DNA from 3 places in the Rhizobium sp. NXC14 genome. Region 1 is predicted to be linked to each of the others. Evidence: riboswitches for the same ligand, from Rfam matches in the RefSeq annotation. Region 1 holds a riboswitch; each other region holds the start of a gene.
The links. Region 1 has a riboswitch for thiamine pyrophosphate ahead of thiM (hydroxyethylthiazole kinase). Riboswitches for the same ligand answer to the same signal wherever they lie in the genome.
Positions count from the first base shown of each region.

Region 1 (7,167 bases):
CGCCGGCCGACGAACAGGCCGAGCGGATTGGTCTCGCGAAACAGGGCGAATTCGTCGTCCGAAATCGCAGGGTTCGGGAGACCGACAAAAAGGGCGAGCGGGGTCGAGGACACTTCTGGAACTCCGGTATCAGCTGGTCATTTCGGCGCGCTTCGCAGCATGCCTTCGTAAATGCCCTTGTCGGGGGCAGGGATGGCGATCGCACCCGCGGTGCTGGCGTAGAAATCGACAGGCCCGGCATCGCCGATGAAGGCATAGGCATGGCCGAGCGTCTTCATCGTCTGAAGGCAGGCGGAAAACAGCGCGAGACCGATGCCCTTGCCACGCGCCTCGGGATCGACGCCGGTTGGGCCGAAGAAGCCGCGGGCCGTCGTGTCATAGCAGGCAAAGCCGAGCAGCTTGCCGCCGTCGATGGCAATCTGGCAGGCGACGGGTTGGCGGGAAAAAGCAACCGAAACCTCGCTTGCCCATTTCTCGCTGAATCGTTCGCGAACCCAGTTGACGACTAGGTGCAATTCTGGAGGAAGAGCCGGACGAATGGAGGCGCGGACATTGTCGGCCCGCTCTTTCAGGTCGGCGAGCCTGTTGGAATATAAGCTCACAAGCAGGTCTGGCACCTGTCTCTCCTCCAGGTATTCCTTTATAGCGGAATATATATCCGTTTAATGTCATAGACTTGGCTATCTAACTGGCCTTGTCAACGGGGATTTTTCAAACGGAGCGGTGCGCCCAGCTTCGGATCAGCGCCGGCTGGCGCGAATGAAAACGGCCCGGGGGAGGCCGGGCCGTTTTTCTCTCGTAATCCTGAGCCTGCGCGTTTCGGCGGGATCGGTTATTCGCCGTGCTTCCAAAGCGCATGAAAATGCTGCACCGGGCCATGTCCGGAGCCGACAGTGAGACTGCCGGCGGCGGCGACTGCATCGGCAAGGTAATCCTTCGCAATGGCGACGGCTTGCTCGGCCGATGCGCCCTTGGCAAGCTCGGCGGCCAGTGCGCTGGAGAGCGTGCAGCCAGTGCCGTGCGTATTTTTCGTCGGCACTCGCCTGGCCTCGAACCAGTGCAGGCCGTCGGCCGTGGCAAGCACGTCTGGGCTCTCGTCGCTGCCGAGATGGCCACCCTTGACCAATACGGCGGCGGGGCCAAGCGCGCGCAGCCGCTCGGCCTGCGCCGCCATCTCATCGCGATTGGTCGCGACCGGCTGGTGCAACAGGGCCGCGGCCTCGGGCAGGTTCGGGGTCAGGAGGGTTGCTAGCGGCAGCAGCCGCCGGGTCAGCACGTCGACCGCTTCGGGTGCGAGCAGGGCGACCCCACCCTTGGCGATCATCACCGGGTCGAGAACGATGGGGATTCCCCGTCGATCGGCAAGGGCTGCGGCGACAGCCTCGGCTATGCCGGCATTGGCGATCATGCCGATCTTGACGGCGTCGACTCGCACGTCGGCGAAGACGGCATCGATCTGGTCGGCGACGAATTGCGGCGGCACCAGATGCACGCCGCTGACGCCTTGGGTATTCTGCGCCGTCAGCGCCGTCAGCACCGCCATGCCGTAGACGCCGCGGGCGGAAAACGCCTTGAGATCGGCCTGGATGCCGGCGCCGCCCGAGGGGTCGGAGCCGGCGATGGAGAGAACGTTGCGGATCATGGGCGGACCTTTCGGATTTCTGCGGCGATGCGGCGGGCGGCCGCTTCGGGGTCCGACGTGCCCGCAATGGCGGAGACAACGGCTAACCCTTCGGCGCCGGCTGCAAACACTTCGGCCACATGCTCCGCCTTGAGGCCGCCGATGGCGACGGACGGCACCGGCGAGGCCGTCACCAGCCTAGCAAGCCCATCAAAGCCGATCGGCTGCTTGTGATCGGCCTTGGTCGGCGTCGCAAACACCGGTCCGACGCCGGCATAATCGACGAGACCGGGATCGACGGCAGCGGCAAGTGTCTCGGTCTCGACCGAGAGGCCGAGGATCATCCCGGGTCCGATCATCCCGCGCGCCGTGCGCGCATCCATATCCTCCTGGCCGATATGCAGGCCATCGGCGCCGATGGCGATGGCCGCCTCGACATCGTCGTTGACGATGAGCAGGGCGTCGGTTCCAACGAGCGCCTCTCTCAAGGCGCGGCCGGTCTCGATCATCCTGGCCGTGCCGGCCTGTTTGTCGCGCAGTTGCACCATCGTCGCGCCGCCGGCAACGGCAAGGCGCGCGGTCTCGACCATCCCGATCCCGACGCAGAGATCAGGATCGAGAACGAGGTAGAGCGAAAGGTCGAAGCGCTTCATGCGACCGATACCCTTGCCCTGGCATCGAGCGTTTCGGCGTCGATCGCAGCCAGCGCATCGAGGAAGCGCCAGGAAAAGGAGCCCGGGCCGGCGGCGCCGAGCGCTGCATCTTCGCCGGCGACGGCGAAGGTCGCAAGCGCGGCGACAGTCGCGCCGAAGAGATCTTCGGGCGCGGTCGCGGCAAAGGCGCCGACGAGGCAGGTGAGCGAGCAGCCGAGCGCGGTGACCTGCGGCATCAGGGCCGATCCGCCCGCAATACGGACTGCCCTTGCGCCATCGGTGACGAAATCGACAGCACCGGTGACGGCGACGATGGCCCGCTGCCTCTCCGCCAGCCGCCGTGCCGAACCCTCCGCCTGTTCGACTGGATCGCGGCTGTCGACGCCCTGAGCACGGCTCTCGCCGCCGGCAAGCGCGATGATCTCGGAGGCGTTGCCGCGGATAATCGTCGGGCGAAGCTCCAGAAGGTCGGCCAACGCGGCACGGCGGAAGCCCGTGGCGTAATGGGCCACCGGATCGAGCACCCAGGGTTTGCCCGCCGCATTGGCGGCCTTGGCAGCCCCCTGCATGCCTTCGAGCCATTGCGTCGAGAGCGTGCCGATGTTGATGGTCAAAGCATTGGCGATGCCGGCGAATTCGCCGGCTTCTTCGGCGGCATGCACCATGGCGGGCGAAGCGCCCGCGGCCAGCAGGACGTTGGCCGCGATATTCATCGCGACATAATTGGTGATGCACTGAACGAGCGGCGGCTTTTCGCGCATCGCCTTCAGCATGGCTCCCGACGTGATCTTGCTCTGCATGGTGCCCCTTTCAGGCGGGGGCGGGCGCGGGGCGCTGCTCTTACGGCGATGCCCCGAGCGACTCCCTCCGCCGGCATTATCCGGTTCAGGTTCGAAGGGTTCTTCTCAGCCCGTCTGTCGACGAACGCCCCTGTCTCTCATCACGCTCTTTTTCGCAGAGAATGGCGCGGCTGTCACTCCGAAAGTGAGTATTCCGGTATTTCGGAGCGGCTGCCCTTGGGCGTGGACATTGCTGGAGGCCTTCCCAGCGCAATCCTGACGGCATCCAATTTTGCCTAACTCAAATCATGCAGCCCCGTCGTAATCGCCGGGCTGATTGAAAACTCCGAAAATCGAACCCTCAAACCACTTCGCTCCGGCGTACAGGCTGTCGGCCCGACCTCATAGCGATCGGCAGCCGGGAAGGGTGCTAACCGCAGCAACGGCCAGCGGCTACCGTCGCGGGAGCCCTGGATGCGCACGGCGCCGTTTGCGACCGTCACACGGATGCGGAAATCCTCCAATTCCTTGAAGGGCTGCGACACCGACCAGTCTGACTTTCCGTCGGTGACGACGGTGCTGAGGAAGGCTTCTCCGTCGGTGAATTCGACGCCCGTTTTCACCCAGCGGCTCTCGTCGATGCGTACCATCAGGCCTGCCTGATCGTAGAGGGTGCGGAATTCGCCCTGGGCGCGGATCTGTGCGGTGAAGCTGTCGCCGGTGGGAAAGGCGAGGAAGTGGCCGGTGTCGCGGGTGAAGCCGTAATAGGTCTCGCGCCAGAAATCGGTCTTTTCGCCTGTCGTCATCGTCAGGCCGGTTTCGTCGGCGTGCCAGCTGCCCGGCTCGTTCAGCCATTTCCCGTCATTGAAGTCGATGCTCATTCGCTTCTCCCTTCCTTTAATCTTGCCGCAGGGCAGTCGTCTCACTTGGCGTACCACGCAGGCCCCGTGCGGAGAACTAGCGCAGCTGAAGATGGTGCTTTTCCGGCAACGCGCTATCCGCGGCTGCATAATCGACCACTCATGCTTGACACGATAGCTCCAGCTTCTATTCTGTTACAAAAAGATGAATTACATAATTGTGGAACTAAATCGGGAGCTCTCATATGAAAACATTCGTCGCATTCCTTCTCGGAACCGCGTTCGTCGCCCTGCCTTCGACCCTGCTTGCCCAGGAAAAGGGCGGCGTCATCAATGTCGCGACGATCGGCGAGCCGCCGACGCTCGATCCGATGTCGTCGACGGCCGATCTCGTCGGCATCGTCACCCAGCATATTTTCGAGACGCTCTACACTTTCGACAAGAGCTGGAACGTCACGCCGCTTCTCGCCGAAAGCCTGCCCGAGATCAGCGCCGACGGCAAAACCTATACGATCAAGCTCAGGACTGGCGTCAAGTTCCACGACAATACCGATATGACGTCCGAGGATGTGGTCGCTTCGCTTACCCGCTGGATGAAGATCGCCTCGCGGGGCAAGCAGGTGGCCGGCTTTATCGACAAGATCGCGGCTACCGATCCTTCGACGGTTACGATCACGCTGAAGCAGCCCTATGCGCCGTTGACCTCGCTGCTTGCCTTCAACAATTCGGCGGCCATCATCATCCCGTCCGAAAAGCAGGACGAGCCGATGAAGGAGTTCATCGGCACCGGTCCCTATATGCTGAAGGAACGGAAAGCCGACCAGTATATCCAGCTTGTCCGCTTCGATGGGTACAAGCCACGCAGCGGCGAGAGCGATGGCTATGGCGGCGCGCGTCATCAATATCTTGATGAAATCCGCTTTGTGCCGGTGCCGGACCCGAACACCCGCGTCGAGGCCGCCGTTTCCGGCCAGTATGATTATGTCGACTCGATTCCTGTCGAATCCTACGACAAGCTGAAAGCCTCGACCGCCTCGCAACCGGTAATGCTGAAGCCCTTCGGTTATCCTGTCTTCGTCTTCAACACCAAGGAAGGTGCTGCTGCCAACGTCGAGGTGCGCAAGGCGATCCGGCAGGCGCTCAGCATGGAAGACATGCTGGCGGCGGCCTTCGGCAGCAGGGATTTTTATGCGCTCGACGGGGCCATCTACCCGAAGTCCTTTGCCTGGTCGACCGATGCCGGCGCCGAGGGCGCCTATAATGTCGCCGATCCGGAAGGGGCGTCCGCTGCCGCCAAGAAAGCCGGCTACAATGGCGAGCCGATCCGCATCCTGACCAGCCGCCAATACGAGTTCCATTACAAGATGGCGCAGGTCGCCGCCGAATATCTGAAACTTGCAGGCTTCACCGTCGATATGCAGGTCGTGGACTGGGCGACGCTAACCCAGCGTCGCACCGATCCGAAGCTTTGGGATATCTACATTACCCACAGCCCCTTCTTGCCGGAGCCGGCGCTCATCGGCTCGCTGTCGACGAGTTCGCCCGGCTGGTGGGACACGCCGGCCCGCAAGGCCGCGGTCGATGCCTTCACCTCCGAAGTCGATCCGAAGAAGCGCGTGGCGCTCTGGGCCGATGTCCAGAAGGCCGTTTATACAGACGCACCCTTCATGAAGATCGGCGATTTCAACGCCGTCTCGGCGAAGTCGATCAAGCTCGAAGGCGTCGATCCGGCTCCGTGGCCATATTTCTGGAACGCCTCGATCAAGAAGTAAGCAACACCGCCGGTGCCGCCCTTCGGGACCGGTACCGGTCATCTTTTCTGCCGCATCTGCAAGGGATTGAAGGCCGGCATTCATGATACGCTACATCCTCCAACGCCTGTTCGGCATGATCGTCGTGATGTTCCTGGTCGTCACGATCGTCTTCGTCATCGTGCGCGTGACGCCGGGTGATCCAGCCGCCGTCATGCTCGGCCCCGATGCGACGCCGCAGGATATTGCCGATCTGAGAGCTCGGCTCGGCCTCGATCAGTCGCTCGGGCTGCAATATGTCTATTATATCGGCCAGTTGCTGAAGGGGGATCTCGGCCAGTCGATCTTCCTCAACATGCCGGTCACTGTAGCACTCGTCGACCGGGCCGAACCGACCTTCTTCCTGACGCTGTTTTCGCTTGCCATCGCCAGCATCATCGCCCTGCCGATCGGCATCTATGCCGCCTATCGGCGTGGTTCCTTCATTGATCAGGCGGCAACGACCCTCGCCATGTTCGCCGCCAGTATTCCAAGCTTCTGGCTCGGTCTCATCCTGATGCAGTTCTTCGCTGTCCGATTCAATCTCTTCCCGGTCTCCGGCTATGGCGGCCCGGGCTCGACTTTCATCGACCGGATGTATCATCTGACGCTGCCGGCCTTTGCGCTCGGCATCGTCTCTTCGGCGCTGATCCTGCGCTTCACCCGTGCCTCGATGCTCGATGTGCTCGGCGACGATTATATCCGCACGGCGCGCGCCAAGGGGCTAATCGAGCGTAAGGTCATCCTCAAGCACGCTCTGAAGAATGCGCTGATCCCGATCCTGACGGTGCTCGGCCTGACCGCCGCCGTGCTGATCTCGGGCGCTGTCGTCACCGAAACCGTCTTCGGCTTGCCCGGGGTTGGCAATCTCGTGGTCTCGGCGGTGCTGCGCCGCGACTATCCCGTCATCCAGGGGGCGCTGCTCGTCATCGCCGCCCTCTACGTGCTGATCAATTTTGCGATCGACATGCTCTACCTGCTGGTCGATCCGAGGGTGCGCTACTGATGGCGGATGTCGCAATCAAACCTGTCGAAAGCGAAGGCAGCAAGTTCGTCCGCCGCCTCATGAAGCGCAGGACAGTGGCCTTCGGCCTGCTGATCCTGGTGGTCTTCGTGCTGCTCGCAGTCTTCGCGCCGCTCGTCGCGCCCTATTCGCCGTCGAAGCTTTCCATCGTCAACCGGCTGAAGCCGCCGAGCGAGATCTTCTTTTTCGGTACTGACGAGTTCGGCCGCGACGTCTTCTCGCGCACGATTTTCGCCGGCCGCCTGTCGCTGCTCGTCGGTGCGGCTGTTGTGGCCTTGTCGGCCGCCATCGGCGTGACGCTCGGCCTGCTTGCCGGCTTCTTTCAAAAGCTCGATACGCCGATCGCCCGGCTGATCGACGCGATGATGGCCTTTCCGGATATCCTGCTCGCCATCGCCCTCGTCGCCGCTCTCGGCCCGTCCTTGACGACGGTCATCATT
Region 1 is NZ_CP021032.1:636,371-643,537, forward strand. Features, by position in the region: gene NXC14_RS27330 (glycoside hydrolase family 3 N-terminal domain-containing protein) at 1-113, opposite strand, end outside; gene NXC14_RS27335 (GNAT family N-acetyltransferase) at 138-617, opposite strand; gene thiD (bifunctional hydroxymethylpyrimidine kinase/phosphomethylpyrimidine kinase) at 833-1,642, opposite strand; gene thiE (thiamine phosphate synthase) at 1,639-2,274, opposite strand; gene thiM (hydroxyethylthiazole kinase) at 2,271-3,074, opposite strand; TPP riboswitch at 3,120-3,216, opposite strand; gene NXC14_RS27355 (DUF1349 domain-containing protein) at 3,350-3,934, opposite strand; gene NXC14_RS27360 (ABC transporter substrate-binding protein) at 4,159-5,685, shown strand; gene NXC14_RS27365 (ABC transporter permease) at 5,768-6,709, shown strand; gene NXC14_RS27370 (ABC transporter permease) at 6,709-7,167, shown strand, end outside.

Region 2 (7,167 bases), on a different replicon from region 1:
TCAGGATGCGGGCCGCCTCGACAAGGCCGAAGACGTCAGGCTGCAGCGTATCGTGATGTCCGATAACTTCGAGCTTGATCCAGTCGGTGCGGAAGACGTCGCGCGCCATCTTCGCCGTCAGCACGGCCTCCTGCACGCTGTGACATCCGGCCGTATTCGGCAGCACATGCACGCCAAGCTCGCGGATCAGGTCGAAGAAGGCGCCGCCCGCTTTGCCGCCGATGGCTTCGCGGCGAAGCGAAACGGTGACGATCTCGGTCTTCGAGCGCTTGACCGCCTCGGCAAGGATAGCTGGAGACGGATAACGGGCGGTGCCGAGCAGCAGTCGGGAGCGGACTTCAACATCATAAAGTTTCAGCATCTCAGCCACCTTGCATGGGGGAGAGAATTTCGATGCGGTCGCGTTCTCCGAGTCTGAAATCGCCGCGGTCCTCACGGTGCACCAGCTCGCCGTTCACTGCGGTCGCCAGCCATTCGCCTTCGTAGTCGAGAGCGAGAAGAAGATCCGCGAGCGTCGCGGCCGCGACCTCCTGTTCCTCGCCATTGATGATGAAGGTCATGATGCCTTCCTTTCCGAGTGCTTGTCTTTTCCAAGAAGAAGCCGCGCCACCTCCCCTGCCATGGCCGGCGCCAGCAAAAAGCCATGACGGTAGAGGCCATTGACATGGAAGGTGCGCCCCTCCTGCGTCACCCGCGGCAGATTGTCGGGATAAGCCGGGCGCACGCCTGCCCCGGTTTCCGTAACCCGTGCCTCGCCGAAGGCAGGATTGAGGGTATAGGCGGCATTCAGCAACTCCATCAGCGAACGCGCGGTAATCGGGCCGATGTCGTTGCTTTCGATCATCGTCGCCCCGATCATGAAGCGATTTCGCTGGCGCGGCACGATATAGATCGGGTGGCGCGGATGCAGCAGGCGAACGGGACGGGAGAGAGAGATCTCGTTCGTTTCGACGCAAAGCATCTCTCCGCGAACGCCGCGCAATCCGGGCAGACGGCCGATCTGGGCAGCCCCGGTGCAGTCGATCACGCGATCGTAACGGGCAAGGTCGGCATCGCCCCTGACGCCGAATGTGAGGCGCATGCGAGCTTCCTCAAGTCCGGCGGCAAGCCCGGAGAGCGCCTGCCGCGGATCGAGATGCGCTTCCTGCCGGAAGAACAATGCCCTGCGGAAGCGGCCGGCGAGATCCGGTTCAAGCGTCGCGATCGCCGGCTCGTCCAGCCATTCCCATCCGCTTGTCCGGCGGCAAAAGCGGTCGAGTTCGCCGGCATCTCGCCCGGCCGCCACCACAAGCGTCCCCCGGCGATTGACATGGCCGGGCAGCGCTGCCTCCCACCAATCGGCGGCAAGACGGCCGAGCGCCAGGACCGGCTCGTCTGCGCTTTCCCTTTCGCACCATGGAGCCAGCATGCCGCCGGCAAAGCCGGAAGCACCGGCGCCGACCTGTTCGGCTTGCTCAGCGACGCTGACCCGGAAACCGTGCCGATGGAGCTGCCAGGCAACGGTGAGGCCGGCAACGCCGGCCCCCTTGACGAGAACATGCATCGTCATTCTCCGGCAAGCGTTTTCGCAGCGTCGGCGACCGGCATGTAGAGGTCGCCGCCATCGCGATACCTGGCGGCCATGGCTTCCAGTCCTTCTTTCTGCGCCTCGGCGCGAATATCGTGGGAAATGCGCATGGAACAGAATTTCGGGCCGCACATCGAACAGAAATGCGCCACCTTGTGGGCCTCCTTCGGCAGGGTCTCGTCATGGAAGGAACGCGCCGTATCCGGGTCGAGGGAGAGGTTGAACTGGTCTTCCCAGCGGAATTCGAACCGCGCCCGCGACAGCGCATCGTCACGGATGCGGGCGGCCGGATGGCCCTTGGCGAGGTCGGCGGCATGCGCGGCAATCTTGTAGGTGATGACACCGGTCTTGACGTCGGTGCGGTCGGGCAGGCCCAGATGCTCCTTCGGCGTGACGTAGCAGAGCATGGCCGTGCCGAACCAGCCGATCATCGCGGCTCCGATGCCGGAGGTGATGTGATCATAGCCCGGTGCGATGTCGGTCGTCAGCGGTCCGAGCGTATAGAAGGGAGCCTCGCCGCAGACCTTGAGCTGCTTGTCCATATTCTCCTTGATCTTGTGCATCGGCACGTGGCCAGGGCCTTCGATCATCACCTGGCAATCCCTGGCCCAGGCAATCTTGGTCAGTTCGCCGAGGGTTTCGAGCTCGGCAAATTGCGCAGCGTCATTGGCATCGGCGATCGAGCCCGGGCGAAGGCCGTCTCCAAGCGAGAAGGAGACGTCATAGGCACGGCAGATGTCGCAGATTTCCTCGAAATGCTCGTAGAGGAAGCTCTCCTTGTGGTGATGCAGACACCACTTGGCCATGATCGAGCCGCCGCGTGAGACGATGCCGGTGACACGATTGACGGTGAGCGGAATATAGGCAAGCCGCACGCCCGCATGGATGGTGAAATAATCGACGCCCTGCTCGGCCTGTTCGATCAGCGTATCACGATAGACTTCCCAGGTGAGATCCTCTGCAATGCCGTTCACCTTTTCAAGCGCCTGGTAGAGAGGCACCGTTCCGATCGGAACCGGCGAATTGCGAATGATCCATTCGCGGATGTTGTGAATGTTGCGGCCGGTGGAAAGGTCCATAACCGTGTCGGCGCCCCAGCGGATCGCCCAGACCATCTTTTCCACCTCTTCCGCCATCGACGAGGTGACCGCCGAGTTGCCGATATTGGCGTTGATCTTCACCAGGAAATTCCGGCCGATGATCATCGGTTCGGATTCCGGGTGGTTGATGTTGGCCGGAATGATTGCCCGGCCGGCTGCGATTTCCTGGCGCACGAATTCGGGCGTCACGAAATCGGGAATATCAGCGCCAAAGCTCTCGCCGTCGCGCGCGAGCGCCTCCTTCGCGGCCTGCCGGCCGAGGTTTTCGCGGATGGCGATGAATTCCATTTCCGGCGTGACGATGCCGGCGCGCGCATAGGCGAGTTGCGTGACGGCGCGGCCTGCTTTTGCCTTCAGCGGCGTGTTGCGAATAGGGAATTCCGGCGTCAGCCGATCGCCTGCGGCAAAACCATTATCTTCAGGCTTCACCACCCGGCCTACATAGGCTTCGACATCGCCGCGCGCTCTGATCCAGTTCTCGCGCAGACGCGGCAGCCCGGCGTCGATCGAGACCGTATGTGCCGGGTCGGTATAGGGACCGGAGGAATCATAGACCGTGACCGGCGGTTCACCGGAGGTCGGGTGAAGGCTGATTTCGCGCATCGGCACGCGCAGATCAGGATAGAGCGTTCCGGGCTTGGCGATCTTGGTCGAGGCCGGAAGCGGGCCGGTGGTGACGACCGGAGTAAGCTTGGGTGCGACGATATTCATGGGCGAGGCTCCAAGGTTTGACGTTTGGAGACCCAGTTCCAGTGTTGGAATGATGGAAAGACGCCTCATGCGACAAAGCGAAATCCGCCCGACAGCCGCAGCGTCTGCACCGTCCCTACGCCAGTATGAACTGGATCAGGTTCAACGGGTCACTGCGCCACAACAGGCAAAGCCGTATTGTTCAGCAGAATCTCAGCCCCTTGCCGGGACACCCCTGGTGAATGTTCGGCATCAAAGACCGCTGCGGCCCTGATGTCAAGCCAATGCTCACGCGTTCCCATCCGGACCTTTTGAGTCGGCGGCCAGTCCGATAGAGCTGTATTGATTGTGGATGGGCCGGCTCCGCCGGCCCATTTCACTCGCCAGGACGCTGCCGTCCATGCTCTGAATATTCGTGGCATGGTCTCATGTTTTGCTGACGGGCGATAACGTCCGTTTATTTGTCAGGCGCCTGCTGGATCACTCTATCGCAACACCATTCTTGTATTCATGGCCTATCGTTTTTTCCACACTGCCGATCTCCATCTCGACTCTCCCTTGCGCTCTCTCGCACTTCGCAACGCAGAGCTGGCCGATCTCGTCAGTGACGCCAGCCGGCAGGCGTTGGTCGCGATCGTCGATCTTTGCCTTGAGGAGCAGGTCGACGCGCTTGTCATCGCCGGCGATCTCTACGACGGGGAGCAGACGTCGATGAAGACGGCGCGCTTCCTGGCGAGTCAGCTGGAGCGGCTGCACCGGGCGGGCATTGTCGTCTTCAAGATCCGCGGCAATCACGATGCCATGTCGAAGATCGCTCGGGAACTGGTGATGCCTGATACGGTGAAGATCTTCGGCGGCCATGCCGAGATCGTGGAGGCCACGAAGGGCAGCTTGTCGGTCGCGATCCACGGCCTGAGCTTTGCGAAACCGCAAGCCCCGGACCCGCTGCTGCCGAAGTTCAAGCCGCCGGTGGCGGATGCCGTCAATATCGGCATCATGCATACGAGCCTGGCCGGATCGGCCGGACATGATGTCTATGCGCCCTGCAACGTGCTCGACCTGCATGCCTCTGGTTTCGATTACTGGGCGCTCGGGCATCTCCACCAGCGCAGCCAGTATCCCGGCACGGCGACGGTCATCATGCCCGGCATGCCGCAGGGCCGCGACATCAATGAAGCGGGCGTCAAGACCGTGTCGCTGGTGACCGTGGCGGACGACCGGACCGTGACGGTCGAGGAGCGGCGCACCAGCATCGCGCAGTTCGAGCGCGTCAATGTCGACCTCACAGGTGTCGATGATTGGCGTGAGGCGGCCATGATGGTCGAGACGGCCCTGATGGCGCAGCGCGACCGCACGGCTTCGCCGCATCTTGTCGCACGTCTCAGGCTTTCCGGCCGCACGCCGCTCTCCTGGCAGCTGCGGCGCGATGTTGATCTCATGCAGACGGAAGCCGAGCGGCGCAGCGACCTGATCGGCCGCACGTGGATCGAGAAGCTGGAACTCGCCTTCGAAGCGCCCTCGATCCCCGCAGACGCGTCCGCCGCCGATCCCGTCGTCGAACTCGGCGCGCTGATGCGCGACGAGGTCATGGCCCGCGGCGGTTTTCGTGACGATGTCAGGGAGATGGTCCGGGACCTGCTTGCCGACCTGCCGCCCGAAAGCCGGGCATTTGCCGGCCAGAACGAGGCGGGTTTTGAACGCTTCATCGACAGCCTTCTCGCCGATGGCGCCGAGGACATCGCCGCCCGGATGAAGGCGGTGGATCGGGGAGACAGCTGATGCGTCTGCGCCGCCTCGATCTCACCCGCTATGGCAAGTTCACCGATCACTCCATCGATTTCGGCGCGGCCCGTCAAGGTTCGCCGGACTTGCACATCGTCTATGGCCTGAACGAAGCGGGCAAGTCGACCACCTTCGCCGCCTATCTTGATCTGCTCTACGGCATTGGTGAGCGCAGCACCTACAATTTCCTGCATGCCTATAATACGATGAAGGTCGGTGCGCGGCTGGAATTTGGTGGTTCGGAATACGAGCTCGCCCGGCTCAAGCTGCGGACCGGCAGCCTTGTCGACGATCGGGGACAAGCTGTGAACGAGGCGCTCCTGGCCGGCGCGCTTGGCGGCGTCGGTCGCGAGGCCTATCGCACCATGTTCTCGCTCGATGATCAGTCGCTCAAGGAAGGCGGCAACGCCATCATACAAAGCAAGGGCGAACTCGGCGAGTTGCTGTTCTCGGCAAGCTCGGGTCTGGCAGGGCTCAGCCGTTCGCTGGTGACCGCGGCCGACGAAGCCAACGCGATCTACAAGAAGCGGTCGTCGAGCACGAGGCTCGCGGAACTCAAACGCTCGCTCGAAGCGCTCAAGGTCGAGCGCAATGCCATGGACACGCTTGCCTCCACCTATTCGGCCCTGAAATCGACTTATGAGCAGGCCGACGCTGCCTATGGCAAAACCACGCGGGAACTGGCCGAGGCCAAAACCCGGCATCAGGAGCTGACGCGCCTTCTCGGCGCCCTACCCGCGGCCCTGGAGCTCCGGCGGCTGGATGCAGATGCAGCCGGCATGAGCGATCTGCCGCGGCCGCCGGCCGAATGGTTCGCGCTCCTGCCCCAGCTTTCGCGCGACGAGACGCGGCTGCAGGCGCTAGTCGAAACCGCCGACCGCACGCTGCGCCAGCTTGCAGATGAGATCGAGGCGATCGCGATCGACGACAGGGCGCTGGCGGTCGCCGCGCATATGGACCTGCTGGATCAGGGTCGAGCGCGCTATCTCGCGGCTGAGAGCGACCTGCCGAAGCGCCGGCTGGCGCTGGCCGAACAGGAGGGTGAGCTGGTCAGACTGCTGGCCGATCTCGAACAGCCGGGCCATGCGAAACCCGAGGCCCTGCTGCTGCCCGCTTCGCTGATCGGCATCATCCGCGACCTCATCGAACGGCGTTCCGGCGTCGAGGCGAAACTGGCAGCCGCTGATCGGGAACTGTTGCGAGCGCGGGAGAATCTCGAAAGGCTGGACAGGGAGGGCGGCGCGCGAGATGGAGCTGGGGTCCTGGATCCCGAACGTTTCGGCCACATCGAGATCGCCCTGAGCCGGCTGGCGGGATCTGATCTCCTCGTGCGGCTTACCATGGAAGAACGCACACTTGTCCAGGCGAAACGAACGCAGGAGAACCAGTTTGAACAGCTCGCACCCTGGAGCGGCAACGCCGTCGCTCTGCGGCGGACGACCGCGGCAGAGCCTCGACAGATCGAAGCCTGGCGTGGCCGGGCGGCGGCTATCGACAAGCGGATTGGCGATCACGAGGGAAGGCTGCGCGATCTCGGCACCGAACTGGCGATGACCAAAGCCCGGATCGCGGCCTTCGTCGCCGGCGGTTCTATCGACGATACCGAGGCCGCGCGGCTGCGCGATGAACGCGATGCCGCCTGGCAGGCGCATCTCACCAGCCTGAATGCCGCCACGGCTCGGATTTTCGAGGAGCGGATGCGGCAGGACGACGTGGTATCCGCCGGCCGGCTGTCGCGGGCGCAGGAACTGGCCGAGCTGCGCCAACTCCGCCAGGCGGAAGCGGCAACGGCAGCAATGATCGAGCGGCAAAGGGAACTGCTTGGCGAAGCGCGCGCCGAACACGATGCGCTTGCCGGGCGCATCGGTGATCTGCTGCCTGAAAACATCGAATATGACGCTGAAGCCGCGGCGCGCGTGGCCGCACTCGAGACTTGGAGCACCAAGCGAGCCGCGGCGCTGGCCGCCTGGGACGATCTGCAACACGCAGAAGACACGGTGCACGCGCTTCGCATCGAACTGGACAGGC
Region 2 is NZ_CP021033.1:249,018-256,184, forward strand. Features, by position in the region: gene NXC14_RS29200 (thiazole synthase) at 1-361, opposite strand, end outside; gene thiS (sulfur carrier protein ThiS) at 363-560, opposite strand; gene thiO (glycine oxidase ThiO) at 557-1,543, opposite strand; gene thiC (phosphomethylpyrimidine synthase ThiC) at 1,546-3,378, opposite strand; TPP riboswitch at 3,473-3,604, opposite strand; gene NXC14_RS29220 (DNA repair exonuclease) at 3,868-5,136, shown strand; gene NXC14_RS29225 (AAA family ATPase) at 5,136-7,167, shown strand, end outside.
Region 2: it holds a riboswitch for thiamine pyrophosphate, as region 1 does, so the genes downstream of both, thiC (phosphomethylpyrimidine synthase ThiC) here and thiM (hydroxyethylthiazole kinase) in region 1, are expected to answer to the same signal.

Region 3 (7,167 bases), on a different replicon from region 1:
TCATCAAAGATTTGAAAAAGAGCGGGCGTTCAAAACCGCTTTTGTCGGGCTCATGACCGAGAGGCCACATTTGCAGCGCCGCGCGTCTTCAGGGCGCGCAAAGGCGCTATGGCCCTTGATACCCGCGTTGCTGACTTGCTTCTCGCGCTTTAGCGCTTCGTTTGGCTGATGTCGTTTTTGCAGTGTCGCACTTTTGCGCGTGCGACGCTATGGACCAACCAGGAGGGTTCGAGAGCGGTTCAGGTTTTCACCGAAGCGCAGAATCGCCCTAAGATTTTATTTTACGCAATTCCGAACGGAAAACCGTCCCATACTTTTCCTGGAATTGCTCTAGAAGCCGGTGCCGCCGCGCAGCTCGATGACCAGCGTCTTGAACAGGATTTTCAGGTCGAGCAGCAGACTGAAATGCCTGACATAATAGATATCGCAGGCGATCCGGGCCCGGGCTTGCAGCGGCCGTGCGGTCGGCCCGCGCCAACCGCGTGTCTGCGCGAGGCCGGTGATGCCGGGGCGCATGACGTGGCGGTGGTGGTAGTTCGGGACCAATTCTTCGTAGAGCCGGCCGGCTGCGCGCATGTTGATGGCATGGCAGCGCGGACCGACCAGGGACATGTCGCCCCTGAGGACGTTCAGAAGCTGCGGCAGCTCGTCAATGTTGGTCCTGCGGAGCATAGCGCCGAAGCCTGTCACCCGGCTGTCGCCCTTGACGGTCTGCTGAATGCCGCTGGGATCGCAAGCTTCGATGTGCATCGAGCGGAACTTGAAGACGGTGATCTTCCGCCCGTTCAGGCCCCAACGGATCTGGCGGAAGAATACGGGGCCTCCATCGTCGAGTTTGATGAAAAGAGCGATTGCCAGGAAAAGCGGCGCCAGTACGAGCAGAGCGCTGGCCGAGATGACGATATCAATCAGCCGCTTTACGGCCAATCGCAGAGCCGCCCTCCCTTCGACACCGGAAAAGCTGTCCGGCTGGCGAATGTTGGAGTTCGCTACAACCAGGGTCCGGATTTTGTTCTGACGCTGAGACGAATCGAAGCGTGAACTTATCTTCGAAGTAAAAGCATACATTACTCAATGCCCAGAAGTTTAGATGCGATACTGAACAGCGGGGAGACAGATACATGCTTACGTATGGTTTGTCATCGTTATAAATAAGAAATCGGTAAGCATAAAGACGCCAAAAATGGGAGTATTTCGCGTTAACCTTAATGCCTCTAGTTGAGCGGCGTTCGAAGTTATACTTCTAAAGGAGTAGCCCGATGAGGCGGCGCGATGTCAGGCGATTGCCAAAATCGATTACTGGTCGTTCCAACAGATAATAACTGAGGCTTGCCACCAGAAAAACGAGCGCCGCTGTCAGTGTGCAGGATTGCATCCAACCGGTGACCACATTCTCCGAGGAGGCGCCGAACGAGCCGGGGTCCAGTCTCTGGATCAATGTCAGGATGATCTCCTGCCAGATGTAAATGCCGAAGGAGATCTTGGCGATGTAGCGGAAGGGAGCGTTATCAAGCAGCCTGCCCAGACGCTGCGAATGGCTGAGTGAAACGAGCGCTGTTGCAACGGCCAGTGGGAAGACCGGAAATCCATAGGGGATGTGAAGCCAACCGTAACCTTCGGCCGAGCCGCCTGGGGATATGAGGAGGCGGTAAGCGGCAACCGCGACGGCGAGGAGTGCCGCGGCGTCGAACCAGGGAGATCGTCTTGCGGGCAACATCACTTCGATGCCGGCGGCAAGCGCGCCGAGCGCGAAGACAGCAAAGAAGCCGATCGGATTATAGTTGGGCATCCATTCCTTCGCTCCACCCTGAAGGCCATATGCCCAGCCGCGCCCGATATCATCGAGCGCAAAGAGCCTCAGGATCATCAGATGGGCAAGAAGGACCACGGCAATGACGCAGAGCCAGGCGGCGCGGGCGAAGAACGGACGTTGCCGCAGCAGCGGCAAGCGAAACAGCACGAAAAAGCCGACCGGGAGGAGCACATAGCTGGTGACCTCGAAGGGAATGGACCAGAGCGGCCCATCGGCTTCGACGGGAAAAAACGTGCGCCAATGCCACTGGCTCATGAACAACAGTCCCGAAATATAGCGGACGACGAGTTCCGGCGTCAGCGGCAGGGCAAGCAGCGTCAGGCTAAGGACGAAGCTGACGCTGGTGGCGACCCAGAAGCCCGGAGCGATGCGCGCCAACCTGCGGATGGCGTAGTGCCCAAGGCTGGGCATGGCGCCGCCGGCGTCGAGAGCGTGCCAGAAGGGGCGGGCAAGCAGAAAGCCGCTGAGCACAAAGAAGATGGCGACGCCGAAATTGCCGAAGCGGAGGACGTTTGCCGTTGCCGCAAATTCATCCGGAATTCTGCGCATATCCAGCCGGAGCGCGAGATGGTGCGCGAGCACCAACAAGCAGGCCATTGCGCGCAGAAAGTCGGCTCCGGCCAGTCTGTCCTGTGCTCGCATGTCGTTCCCCGCCCTGCCCGATTCGGCTCAAACCGCCCGGGCGCAAAGAATTGCCTGGGAAGACCGCCTCGGCAAGGCCCCGGGCGGGCTCAGCCGAGGAGTTCGTTGGTGTAATAGGTGGAAAAGTCCGGCTTCTCCTTGAGCACGACGCCATTCGCATCGACGAGAATGCCGTTCTCGACCAGGAAAGCGCCGATGGCATCGGCCTTTGCCGGATCAAGCGTGCCGATCACGCCGGCTTCGGATCTCAGGAAATGGCCTTCGATCAACGCCTTCTGAGATGCTCTTACCAGTTCCGTGTTCATCAGCGCACCGTTACTTCCTGATATCAGCAGGTCGCAGGCTTCGTCGGGATGATCGATGGAGTAGACGTAGCCTTGACGCGTGGCCTGGATGAAGGCGCGCGCGTGTTCTCGACTGGCAGAGAGATAGGCGTCACTGGAAACGATGACTGTCGTCTGCTCGTCGGGAATGCCGTAATCGGAATAGTGGAAGCGGCTGATCTTCCGATTCTCCAACTCAGCGGCGATGCCCTCCCAGGTGTAGATCTCCAGCGTGAAGTCAATCGAGCCATTGTCCAGCGCCTCATAGGCGGAGGTGCCGAGGGTGACGGTCTTGACGTCGCCCTTGCCGCCGTCATTGCGGATCATCGCCGAGACCAGCGCGCTTTCCCAAGTGCCGCCGAAGCCTCCATAGGTCTTTCCATCGAGATCTCTAGGGCTCTTGATGTCGTCCCGCCCGCCCTTGAAGATCAGGCGTGCGGTTTCCGTCTGGACGACGCCGTAGACCATCTTCACGTCACCGCCGCCAGCACGCTGCGTCAGGGCCTCGATCTCGCTACTGATGCCGAAACCGGCGACCCCGTTTGATACCAGCGTGCCGGCACTCGTGTCGGTAAAGGGTAGAATTTCGACATCGAGGCCGGCGGCCGTGTAGAAGCCCTTCGCCTTGGCGACGTAGATGCCGATGTGGTTGGTGTTGGGCGTCCAGTCGAGCGCGATACGAACCTTTGCGGGCGCCGATTGAGCGAAGGCGACGCGGCCGGCGAGGCTTGTCGCGATGGCGGCGAGCATCGTCTGGCGGCGGGTGAGAAGCGGCATGGTGACCTCCTCAGGTCTTTAGAGCATGACGCCGAAAAGTCCGGTTTTCGAACGACATCAGACTCCAACTCTTTAAATTGGAACAGGATTCAGATTTTGGGCCGACCGGCCTAAAACCATCCTGTTCTAGCGGATGAAGCAGGGTTTGCAGGATTTCGGTCTCGATCGCCTGGGCCGCCGGCGAACCGAGATCGGCAATGCTTCTCGGGCGGGGCAGGGGAACGCGGAATTCGCGGATGACACGCGCCGGACGGGCAGACAGCACGTAGATCCGGTCGGAGAGGAAAACGGCCTCGCGAACATCGTGGGTGATCAGCAGCGCCGTCCAGCGATGTTCGGTCCACATGCCTTGCAGCCACTCCTGGATCTGCGTGCGGGTTAGCGCATCGAGCGCGCCGAAGGGCTCGTCGAGCAGCAGCATGTCCTGCTCCTGGATGACGGTGCGCAGCAGCGCAGCACGTTGGCGCATGCCGCCGGAAAGAGAGGCGGGGTAGTGATGTTCGAAGCCGGCAAGGCCGAACCGCTCGAAGAGGGGCGCGACAGCGGCGCGGGCAGCCCGGCGAGCCATGCCCTTCACTTCCAGGCCGAGCGCGGCATTATCGATGATCCGGCGCCAGGGCATCAGCGCATCGCGTTGCGGCATGAAGGCAAAGGAATGCGGCGTCTGTTCCAGCGCTGCACCGTTGAAAAGCATGGCGCCGGAATCGGGTCGCAGCGCCTGTGTCAGCAGTCTCAGCACGGTCGATTTTCCGGAGCCGGATGGGCCGACGATCGAGACGAACTCGCCGTCTGCGACGGCGAGCGAAATGTCGTCTAGAACCTTCATGCCGTCGAAGGACTTCGAGATGTTGCGCAGCTCAAGCATCTGACCGGTCATCGGCGCCGCTCCTGGGATGGCTGCCAGGGCATGACGAAACGCTGGATAACCAGCGTCAGCGCGAAGAGGCAGAGCGTCAACAGAGCGCTGACGATCACGGCGGCGAGCACGAGATCGGGACGGAAATTGTTCTTGGCGTTGAGGATATAGATGCCGAGGCCGCTTGCAGCGCCGGCATATTCGGCAAAGATCGCACCGACGACGGCATAGGTGATCGAGATTCGGAGGCCGGCGAAGAAATAGGGCAGGGACGAGGGAAACCGCGCCAGGCGAAAAATGCGCCAGCGGCTCGCTTTCATCGAATTCAAGAGCTCGGCAATGTCGCGATCGGTCGCCTCATAGCCCTGAAGCAGGGCAACAAGCAGCGGAAAGAAGGTGACGAGCGCCACCAGCAATATCTTCGGCAAAAGGCCGAAACCGAACCAGAGGACGACGAGAGGCGCGATCGCCACCAGCGGCAAAGTCTGGCTGGCGATGAAGATCGGCAGCATTGCCCGGCGCATGAAGGGCATGAAATCCATCAGGATCGAGGAGACGAAGGCGAAGGCGAGCGACAGGGCGAAACCACCGAGTGTCGCTCCGAGCGTCGGCCAGGTGTTTGCTATCAGCGCCTCTCGGTTCAGCCAGCCCTGGACAAGGATACGCGAAGGCGCCGGCAGAATGGACGGTTTGATACCGGAAAGATCGACATAGAGTTCCCATGCCGCCAGAAAAGCAAAGCCTGCGAGCAAGGCGGGCATTGCCCGGTACACGGCGAGATAGAGCGTCGCAAGGCGCGAATCCGATGGTCGTGGCGATGTCATCGGCGTTCGGTTTCAGGCTTTCGCCGGGCCGTTCGCGCAAACCTGTCGAGGGCATCGGTGTCGATGCGCAGCCTGCCGCGATTTGGGGCGGTTGCCTTGAGGGCATCGATAGGGATGCCGACGGAATTGCCGGACGTCCGGTAGAGTGACACTTGCGCGCCGGAATACATTTGGACCTCGCTCCGCTGGCATTACCCAGATCAGCTTAGAAGGGTCCGGAGGCTTGCGCCTCACATCTCAGCCCCGGCGACACGGAGCTCCCCTGTTATTTCGGCGAAAACTATCATCGGGGTTTTCTTGCCGCAACCGCAAAATTGCAAACCCGTCCGCCCGGTCGGATGGGGCGCAGATAAAAAACACCCGGACGGAGGTCCTGTCCGGGTGTTTTCCGAGGTTCCGTACCTGCCGGGAACGGACCCCGAGCGCTTGTCTTTCAGGCGGCAATATCGGCAGGGGCGATCGGCGCGGGCCGGGCAAGCGCCGACGCCATCATTTCAGCTTGTATCGACCGGATGATCTCACTGACGCTCCTTCCTGCGCCTCGTGCTTTACGGCCGGGGAAGCAGCGGTTATAAAACCTCAACTAATATTGAGGTCAATAGGCGATGAATAGGATTTCTGCCACGCCGCTCGGCAGGCTTCTGACGGTCGGCGAAGTGGCGCAACGCAGTGGTCTTGCCGTCTCGGCGCTACATTTCTATGAGGCCAAGGGGCTGATCTCGAGTATCCGCACGCGCGGCAACCAGCGGCGCTACGGACGCGATGTCCTTCGCCGGCTCGGCATCATCAAGGTGGCGCAACGTGTCGGCATTCCGCTTTCGGAAATCCAGACGGCATTTGCCTCCCTGCCGCAGGGGCGTACGCCGACGATTGCCGACTGGCAGACGCTGTCGGCGCGCTGGAAGGATGAACTCGACACGAGAATCAGACGGCTGAGCCTGCTGCGAGACCGTCTGACCGGCTGCATCGGCTGCGGTTGCCTGTCGATCGAAAGCTGTCCGTTGCGCAATCCCTTCGATCAGCTCGGCGAGGAAGGGCCAGGCGCACGGCTGCTGGAGACCGAAATCGAAGTATGAACTTTCAGCGAAGAGCGCCAGCCTCTGGCGGAAAGATGATCCCTGCCTTTCTTTCGGTCGGCGCGCTCATATGTTAAGGGCGAATGGCGCAACAGTCGGCATTGTCCGCGAGGAGGACAGCTTCGTGTTCCATCCGAGACTATTCGAGAATCGCAATGTCATCGTAACCGGCGCCGGGCGGGGCATCGGTCTCGAAGTGGCCCGGCAGTTCCTGGACTGCGGCGCGAAGGTGATCGTCCATACTGGACGCAAACCGGGGCGCGATCTGCCGGATTTTCTGCTGACGGCTGAATCCGAAAGACGGGCGCTGTTGCTGCACGCCGATTTCACTGCCGCTGGCGGCGCTGCGCAATTTGCCGAAAATGCGCTTACCTTTTTCGACAAGGTGCATGTGCTCGTCAACAACGCCGGCACTATGCTCGGCCGTTTTCCAGCTGCCACACTGACTGACGCAGATTATGAGGCGATTGTGCGTTTGAACCAGACGTCGGTGGTGGCGCTGACGCGTGCGTTGCTGCCGGCATTGAAGGCGGCGGAAGGCGCTGCCATTGTCAACACCGTTTCAATTTCCGCGCTGACCGGCGGCAGTCCCGGTTCTTCGATTTATTCTGCCTCGAAAGCCTTCGTTTCGACCTATTCCAAGGCGCTTGCCCGCGAGCTCGCGCCGGATGGCATCCGCGTCAATTGTGTCTCGCCCGGAACGATCGAGACGGATTTCCACGAGCGCTATTCCTCCCGCGAAAAGCTGGAGCAGACGAGAAAGACTATTCCCTTGCAGCGGCTGGGCACAGCGGAGGATTGCGCTCCCGCCTATCTGTTTCTGGCGGCGCCCTCGCTCTCCGGATACATTACCGGC
Region 3 is NZ_CP021030.1:4,184,865-4,192,031, reverse strand. Features, by position in the region: gene NXC14_RS20455 (sugar transferase) at 331-1,068, opposite strand; partial or broken gene NXC14_RS20450 (acyltransferase) at 1,236-2,455, opposite strand; gene NXC14_RS20445 (ABC transporter substrate-binding protein) at 2,545-3,555, opposite strand; gene NXC14_RS20440 (ABC transporter ATP-binding protein) at 3,566-4,432, opposite strand; gene NXC14_RS20435 (ABC transporter permease) at 4,429-5,235, opposite strand; TPP riboswitch at 5,396-5,509, opposite strand; gene soxR (redox-sensitive transcriptional activator SoxR) at 5,841-6,311, shown strand; gene NXC14_RS20425 (SDR family oxidoreductase) at 6,436-7,167, shown strand, end outside.
Region 3: it holds a riboswitch for thiamine pyrophosphate, as region 1 does, so the genes downstream of both, NXC14_RS20435 (ABC transporter permease) here and thiM (hydroxyethylthiazole kinase) in region 1, are expected to answer to the same signal.